DNA from 2 places in the Pseudaminobacter sp. Soil_N_29 genome. Region 2 is predicted to be linked to the other one. Evidence: predicted binding sites of a transcription regulator. Region 2 holds the regulator's gene; the other holds the start of a gene.
The links. Region 2 encodes LexA, which represses DNA repair genes until DNA is damaged. Its sites were predicted from a motif close to TGTTCNNNNTGTGTTCNG; they were not measured.

Region 1 (4,349 bases), on a different contig from region 2:
CGGTCAACGAGGTTCGGGCGAGCGCCGTGGACCTGGCCGTCGAGGCGGCGCGTGTGGTTCTCGCCGGCAAGGTCGATGCAAAGGCCGGAGCCGATCTGTTCAAGGCTTCCTTGAACGAGGTCAAGTCGAAGCTCAACTGAGCCAGCCTTGAATAAGCTTTCTGAAGCCGCCGGCACCACCGGCGGCTTTTTTATTGGAACCGATTTCGCGCGGCGTGAAGCCACGGCGCGGCGCGGGTAAATGTTGGGCGAGTGTCAGAAAGCCGAGGCGTCTTCGAGGTCGGCGACCATCGCTTCATCGCCTTGCACACGGAACGGCGCGAAGGAGATGCGATGCCAGCGGGCGACCGCGCCATGGGCGGTGATCGCGGTGCGGTGGCGCACCGTGGCGTAGCCCATGTGGACTTCGAAGCCATAGCGAGCATCCATCAAGCCGCAGCCGGTCATCATGCGGTCGCGCATGACCTTGGCGACGATGGAGGCGGCGGCGATGGACTGGGAGCGGCGATCGCCCTTGACCAGCGCCTCGGCGGGACAGGGGAGGCCTGGCGGCACGTCGCGACCGTCTGCCAGCGCGAGTTTTGGCGCCAGCGGCAGGCCGCATAGAGCGCGGCGCATTGCCTCGAGGCTCGCCTTGAGAATGTTGCTGCTGTCGATGCTTTCAGCACAGACCGAGGCCATGGAAACCCCGAGCGACGTGGCAAGAATTGTCGAAAACAGCTCCTCGCGCTGGGCGAGGGTAAGGCGCTTGGAATCGTCGAGGCCGTCGGGAATGCGCGCCGGATCGAGCACCACGGCGGCCGCCACGACCGGACCGGCAAGCGGCCCGCGTCCGGCCTCGTCCAGCCCGGCCACAGGCCATTGGCCGCGCGCGATGGCGCGACTTTCGACGGAGAAATCGGGACGATCGACGATTTCGAAGAGGGGCGGAGAATCGGGACGCTGGCGAGCCATGGTGCGGCGATGCTCGCATCCGGCCCGATTCTCCGCAAGTCCTTCCGGGTTCGGGGCGGAAGCCGGGAAGGACACCGTCGGCAGTTGGGCAGGCCGAACGGGATGCACTGCCGGAAAGGCCGCTGCCGCGGCCCGCGGGCGTCGTCAGAACAGCATGAGCTGCTCGTATTGCTTTTCTCCGGCCACAAAGAGGTCGGTCCGGAGCTGGGTCTTCCGAAGGTTCAGGCCGAGCCTGCGCGCGGTGATCTCGAAGCGCCGCCCGATCTGCCAGGCATAAGGGCCGGTGCCCTTCATGCGCTTGCCCCATTCGGCGTCGTAATCCTTGCCGTCACGCATCGAACGGATCAGCGACATGACGTGGCGATAGCGGTCGGGATAGTGCCGCAGCAGCCAGTCCTTGAAAATCGGGCTGACTTCCAGCGGAAGGCGCAGGATGACATAGCCAGCTTCGCGCGCCCCGGCCGCATATGCCGAATCGAGAATGCGTTCGATCTCCGGGTCGGTGAGGCCCGGAACGATCGGCGCCACCATGACGCCGACCGGAATGCCGGCATCGCTGAGTTGGCGGATCGCTTCCAGCCTGCGGGTAGGGGTGGCTGCGCGCGGCTCCATGGTACGGGCGATCACGCGGTCGAGCGTCGTCACCGAAAGCGCCACCTTGGCGAGACCCTGCTCGGCCATGCGCGACAGGATATCGATGTCGCGAACCACCAGCGCCGACTTGGTGACGATGCCAACCGGATGCTTGCGCGCCTCGAGAACCTCCAGTATTTCGCGCATGATGCGCCATTGCTTCTCGATCGGCTGGTAGGGATCGGTATTGGTGCCGATGGCGATGGTGCGCGGCTGATAGCCAGGCTTCGACAGTTCCTTGTCGAGAAGCTTCGCCGCATCGGGCTTGGCGAACAGCTTCGACTCGAAATCAAGCCCCGGCGACATGCCCATATAGCTGTGGGTGGGCCGCGCGAAACAGTAGACGCAGCCATGCTCGCAGCCGCGATAGGGATTTATCGAGCGGTCGAAGGAAATGTCGGGCGAGCTGTTGCGGGTGATGATGGTGCGCGGCCGTTCGGTCTGCACCTCGGTCTTGAACGGGGGCAATTCTTCGATGGTGTCCCAGCCGTCGTCGAAGACGTGGCGGGTCACCGGTTCGAAGCGGCCGGTTGGATTGATGCCGGCGGCGCGGCCGCGTCGACGCTCGGCGTTGATGCGGATGCCGCTATCCTCGATCACCGCATTGGCCATCGCGGAACCTCCGTCCCTGAAAGCCGCAGCGTCAGCGCGCGCGATCGGTTCCATTCCGCTCGTCTCCAGAGGTGTTCGGCGACTCTTGCCGTTCATGAAATTATTCCTATTACCGGAAACGGAACAAAGCAAGAACTTTTTGAACGCGAGGTGTGCTGCGCTTGCTCCCGTTTGCTTCGACACGCTCAGGATGACGGGTGTGGGGCGGCTGGCTGGCAATCATTCGCGCCCGAGGCGAACGGGATGGCAATTGAGTTCTGTTTGGGATAGGCGAGGGCGATGCTGAGCGTCCTGATCGAAACCAGGAACAATGAGGAAGCGCTGGCGCGCACGCTGTCGTCGCTGGTCGGCGCGGCCGTGGCGGGTATGGTGCGCGAGGTGATCGTCTGCGACCTTGGGTCAACCGATCACACGCGGCAGGTGGCGGAGCAGACCGGCTGTCATTTTCTCGCCGAAGGCGGCATCGCCGCCGGCATCGTGCAGGCAAAAAGCGACTGGCTGCTGCTGCTGGAGCCCGGCGCGCGGTTGATGGACGGATGGACCGAAGCGGTCGAGCATCACATGGAAATGATGGCGATGCCGGCGCGGTTCGCGCGCTCCCCCGCCGACAGGTTGCCCCTGTTCAGAAAACTGTTTGCGCGCGAACGCGCGCTGACCGACGGGCTGCTGATCCGCAAGGCGCAGGCGCTTCCGCTCTCGCGCAGAGCCACGACAGCCGAGGCGTTGGCGCGCGGCCTGGCCACGAAGCGGTTGCGGGCAGAGATCCGCGTGGCGATGCCGGTTTGAACGGCCGGATCAGGCCGACTTGCCGCCGCGCTTCAGGTGTTCGTCAAGGCGCGGCATGATCTCCACGAAATTGCAGGGCATGTGCCGGTAGTCGAGCTGGGGCCTCAGTATGCCGTCCCATGCGTCCTTGCAGGCGCCGGGCGAGCCCGGAAGCACGAAGACGAAGGTGGCATTGACCACGCCGCCAGTGGCGCGCGACTGCACTGTGGAAGTGCCGATCTTATCGTAGGAAATGCGGTGGAACACTTCCGAAAAGCCGTCCATGCGCTTTTCGAAGATCGGCTCCAGCGCTTCCGGCGTGACGTCGCGGCCGGTGAAGCCGGTGCCGCCGGTGGTGATGACCACGTCAATGTTTTCGTCGCGTGACCACTTCAGCACCCGCTCGCGGATTTCTTCCTTGTCGTCGTGGACGATTTCGCGCGCGGCAAGCACATGGCCGGCCTCCGTAATGCGATCGGCCAGCGTCTGGCCGGAACGGTCGTCGGCGAGCGTGCGGCTGTCGGAAACCGTAAGCACGGCGATGCGGACCGGAATGAAGGGGCGCGTCTCGTCGGCCATTCTCTCACCTCATGCTCGTGGTTGCTGCGACGAACCAGCCGGGACGGCCGGCGCGGATCGCCTCGGCCGCGTGGGCGGCGGCAGCGTCAGTCTCGAACAGGCCGAAGCAGGTCGCGCCCGAGCCGGACATGCGGGCAAAGCATGCACCGGCGCTGCCAAGCGCATCAAGCGCTTCGCCGATGGCGGGCGCAAGGGTTTTGGCGGGGCTTTCCAGGTCGTTGCGCGTGGTGCGCAGCCATTCCAGCACCGATGCGAGGTCAAGGCGGCCGGGCAGGGGCGGGAGGGGCGGGTTCTCGCGGCTCGCCAGCGCCCGGAAAACATCGGGCGTGGAGATGCCGATCCCGGGATTGACCAGCACCAGCGGCAGAGGCGGAAGGCCGGCCAGAGCTTCCAGATGCTCGCCGATGCCGCGTGCCACCAGCGGCCGGGCGGCGAGGCACATGGGCACGTCGGCGCCGAGCTTCAGGCCGAGCGCGGCAAGATCAGCGTCGATGCCCCAATAGCGCGCCAGCGCGCGCAAGGCGGCCGCGGCATCGCTGGAACCGCCGCCGACGCCGGAGGCGACAGGCAGGTTCTTTTCGAGGGAAATCGCCACCGGTGCGGCCGTGGCTGGGGAAAGCGCGCGCAGCGTATCTCGGGCGCGGATGACGAGATTGCCGGCGTCCCGCGGGACCTGCGGGGCGAAGGGGCCGGTGACGGAGAAAGAGTCCTCCGTGGCCGGGCCTAAGGTCAGGCGGTCGCCGAATTCGGTAAAGACGGCCAGGCTTTCAAGCAGGTGATAGCCATCGGCCCGCCGGCCGGTGACAT
Region 2 (4,349 bases):
CCCGCCGCGTCCCGCCCGGCACCATCGTCGGCTCGCAGATCGAAGGTGCGGTCACGCTGATGCCGCCTTCCGGGCCGGTCCGGCCGGACAGCTACGACTTTTCCTTTACCAGCTATTTCGACGGCATCGGCGCCAGCGGCTTTTTCCTGCGCGGTCCCGATCTGGTCGAAGGCGCGCCGCAGCCGTTGTTGCGGACCAGGCTTTCCAACAGCCTGGAAAATGTCCGCAACGCCATCGCCGCGCGCATTCGCGGCCACATAGGCGGCCCTGAGGGCGAAATCGCCGCCGCCCTGGTGGTGGGCATTCGCGCCGGCATTCCGGAAGACATCAACGAGGCGATGCGCCGGACCGGCATCTACCACATCATCTCGATTTCAGGCCTGCACATGGCGCTGGTGGCCGGCACCGTGATGAGCGCGCTGCGAGTGGCTTTCGCGGCTTTTCCCGGCTTCGCCTCGAGGCGGCCGGTCAAGAAATACGCGGCCGGAGCAGCGCTCGCCGCAATTGCCGGCTATGTGTTCCTGTCCGGTGGCGACGTGGCGGCGCAGCGCAGCTTCCTTATGCTGGCGGTGATGCTCACAGCCCTGCTTTTTGACCGCGGCGCGCTCACCACGCGCAATCTCGCCATCTCGGCGCTCGTCATCATGGCCGTATCACCGCATGAGGTGGTGGGCCCAAGCTTCCAGATGTCGTTTGCGGCAACCGCGGCGCTGGTGAGCGCCTATGCGATATGGGCTGAACGCCGGAATGTGAAGAAGCGGGCGCCGCCGGCCCAGCCCAGATCGCTCATTGGGCGCGGAATTGCCAAGGCCTTCGGCGCCGTGGGCGCGCTTGCCATCACATCCGTTGTGGCGGGCGTCGCGACGACTGCTTTCGGCGTCTATCACTTCCAGCGTGTCTCGCCGCTTAGCCTGCTTGCCAATCTGGCCGTGATGCCCAGCGTTTCTATACTCGTCATGCCGTTCGCCGTCGCCGGCTCGCTGGCAATGCCGATCGGGCTGGACGCGCCGTTTTTCTACGTGATGGGGAAGGGCCTGTCGCTTATGATCGCAGTGTCGATCTGGATATCAGAGCGCTCCCCGATCGACGCGGTCGGGCTCATCTCGGCGCAGTCGCTGGTGCTGCTGACAGTCGCGCTGGTGTTTGCCTGCATGGCCTCGACCTGGCTGCGGCTGCTCGCGGTGCCGGCTGCACTTGCCGGCGCGCTGACGCTCACCGATGTTCGCACGCCCGACGTTTTCGTTTCCGAAGACGGACGGCTCGTGGCCGTGCCGCTTGGCGGTGGAAAACTCGCCGTCAACAGGACAAGGCCGAACGCTTTTACCGTTGAAAACTGGAAACGGGCAGTACGTAGCGAGGAACTCGTTGGCCCAGTCGACACCACTTCGAAGAGAAGCGCCGGCAAGGGAAGGTCGCGCACTGCGCAGAAGCTGAGCAGCCAGGCTGCAGTTACGGATCGCGAAATTTCAGGCGCGGAAGTCGAAGGCGAGGGCATTGCGCCGCCGAAAATCCGAACGCAGCCGCCGGCGCTACCAAAAGCCGAAACGGGGCAAGATGAAGCGCCAAGCTCGGGCTTCGACTGCCACGACAGCCTCTGCGTTGCCGTGCATCCCTCCGGCGCGATTGTAGTTCACGCGGCAAACCCGGCAATCGCGCGTCCCGCCTGCGAATATGCCGCCGTGATTGTCGTCGACGACGCCACCGCCAAAAACATCTGTCGGCGTGAGGGGGCGCTGGTCCTCACCAAGCGCGATCTGGCGAAACTCGGCAGTGCCGTCGTCTATCTTGGTAGCGGCGAGGTGGGCAGCGAAAGCGCGGAAGTCCACTACGCGGTGGGCGAGCCCTATCGGCCGTGGCATGCCCATCGCCAGTTTTCGCGCGAGGCGCGAGGTTTGGCGCCCTACGTCAAAAAGTCGGAGACCCAGTCAGCCGAAGCGCGTGGGTCATCCCAGGACGCACAAATACAACGACCGCGCGCCTCCGAAGACTGAGTTGAGCTCCTTGCTCACCCGACACTCCGCCCGGTTCAATAGCGCCGAATCAGCCCAACCAGCCTGCCCTGCACCTTCACCCGGTCGGGCCCGAAAATGCGCGTCTCATAAGCCGGGTTCGCAGCCTCGAGCGCGATCGAGGCCCCCTTGCGACGGAAGCGCTTCAAGGTCGCTTCCTCGTCGTCCACCAGTGCCACCACGATCTCGCCGGGATTGGCCGTATTGGCGTTGCGGATGATGACCGTATCGCCATCGAAAATGCCGGCCTCGATCATGGAGTCGCCCTTGACCTCGAGCGCATAGTGCTCGCCACCGGAAATCATCTCTGGCGGCACCGTGATGGAATGGGTCTTGTGCTGGATTGCGTCGATGGGCACGCCGGCGGCAATGCGGCCCATAACCGGGATCGAGATCGCCGTCCCGGATTCGTCGTTGCTGGCCAGAGGCGCGCGAGCCGGCTCCGGGGCGGCGCGGCGGCCGAGGCTACCTTCAATCACACTGGGCGAGAACCTGGTGCGAGGCGTGAGGCCGGGGGCAATGGAATCGGGCAGGCGCAGCACTTCAAGCGCGCGCGCCCGGTTGGGCAGCCGGCGAATAAAGCCGCGCTCTTCCAGTGCGGTGATCAGCCGGTGGATGCCGGATTTGGAAGCAAGGTCCAGCGCGTCCTTCATTTCGTCAAAGGAAGGCGGTATGCCGGATTCCTTCAGCCGCTCGTGAATGAAGAGAAGCAACTCGTGTTGTTTGCGCGTCAGCATGGCCAGCCCCCCCGGGGAGAATCGACCCCCAAAACAAAACCAGAACAAACACTATCTGTTCCAGTTGTGTTCTGCAACTGTTTAAATTTCCATGAAGACGCGCAAATCGGTTGCCGGCTGAGATATTGGCGTGCTCCGCTCCACCTTTGCCACCTTGCTGCAGCAAAGCGGCGCAAGAGGTTGGTTCCGCGCAATTTCCGCCTTTTGCGCACCAAGCCTCAATCGCGCCGCGACCGGCTTCCGGAGGGCGGCATCCATTGCGGTGTAGACCGTGGGAAGCCGCGCGCAGTCAGCGTAGCTTCAGAATCGTGCAAGGGGCGCCGGCCGGCGCTGCCGGGGCGAAGGGATCGCGAATGATCAGCGCATTGGCTTCCGCGAATGTCCTCAGCATGGACGAATCCTGCACTTCGAAGGGCGTCGCCACCGGGCCGTCATGCCCTTCTCGCAACACCGCCCGCACAAAGTCCTGCCGGCGGCCGTTCGCCGCCATCGGCTTGCCGAGAACGGCCTGGCGCAGATCGGGCTCGTAGGAACGGCCGGCAAGTCGCGACAGAAGCGGCTTCAGGAACAGATGCGAGCACACAAGGCTGGCGACGGGATTGCCGGGCAGCCCCAGGAAGCGCGTGCGGCCGCGGCGGCCGAACATCAGCGGCTTGCCGGGGCGCATGGCAATCTTCCAGAAGTCCAGCACCATGCCCTCGCTCGCCAGCGCCTCATGGGTAAGGTCGTGGTCGCCCACGGAAGCCCCGCCAAGCATGACCACCACATCGGCGCCGTGGTCCAGCGCCTGCCTGATGCGCGCGGCGATTGCCGGGCGGCTGTCGGGGACGATGCCCAGATCGAGCACCCGCGCGCCCACGGAAGTGGCGATTGCCGCCACGCCGAAGGCGTTGGATGCCACGATCTGGTCGGGCCCAAGCTCGCTGCCAGGCGGCAGCAGTTCGTCGCCGGTGGCGATGATGGCGAGCAGTGGCCGTTTCACGACGTCGAGGCGAGGGTGGTTTGCCGACGCCACCAGCGAAAGCGCGCCGGCATCCAGCTCGCGGCCCTTTTCCAGGAGCAGGTCGCCGGTGACGAAATCCAGTCCCTTGCGGCGGATGTGCCGCCCTGCGGCTACGGTTTCCAGAACTTCGACCGTGTCCTGGCCCAGCTTACGCGCGTTTTCCTGGATCACGATGGTGTCGGCGCCCTCCGGCACCGGCGCACCGGTGAAGATGCGCACCGCCTGGTCGGGTCCGATCGGGCCGTTGAATCGCCGGCCAGCCGGGGCCTCGCCGATGATCTGGAGCGTGACGGGCACTGTCTCCACGTCCTGGGCGCGCACCGCGTAGCCGTCCATGGCCGCCGCATCGAAAGGAGGCTGCGTTCTCAGCGCGCGCACGTCTTCGGCAAGTATGCGGCCCGCAGCCTCCGCCAGCGGCACGGCTTCGGGCTCGCAGGCAACCGCCCCTTGCAGAAGCCGCTCGAGCGCGTCCTTCACCGGCAGCAGCGACATCGTCAGCTATCCGCCCGGTAGTCGCCGGATTTTCCGCCGGATTTCTCCAAAAGCCTGATGCCGGAAATCACCATGCCGCGGTCCACCGCCTTGGCCATGTCGTAGATG

Region 1: AC3A4H_RS02605 (PA0069 family radical SAM protein) is a predicted target of LexA. The motif match lies at 2,318-2,335, and genes of this name have one in related genera.

The regions. Positions count from the first base shown of each region.
Region 1 is NZ_JBDGLC010000001.1:548,497-552,845, reverse strand. Features, by position in the region: gene AC3A4H_RS02615 (F0F1 ATP synthase subunit B) at 1-140, shown strand, start outside; gene rnhB (ribonuclease HII) at 255-953, opposite strand; gene AC3A4H_RS02605 (PA0069 family radical SAM protein) at 1,098-2,252, opposite strand; gene AC3A4H_RS02600 (glycosyltransferase) at 2,478-2,984, shown strand; gene moaB (molybdenum cofactor biosynthesis protein B) at 2,994-3,542, opposite strand; gene AC3A4H_RS02590 (4-(cytidine 5'-diphospho)-2-C-methyl-D-erythritol kinase) at 3,547-4,349, opposite strand, start outside.
Region 2 is NZ_JBDGLC010000002.1:65,951-70,299, reverse strand. Features, by position in the region: gene AC3A4H_RS06355 (ComEC/Rec2 family competence protein) at 1-1,991, shown strand, start outside; gene lexA (transcriptional repressor LexA) at 2,027-2,746, opposite strand; gene AC3A4H_RS06345 (molybdopterin molybdotransferase MoeA) at 3,036-4,241, opposite strand; gene moaC (cyclic pyranopterin monophosphate synthase MoaC) at 4,244-4,349, opposite strand, start outside.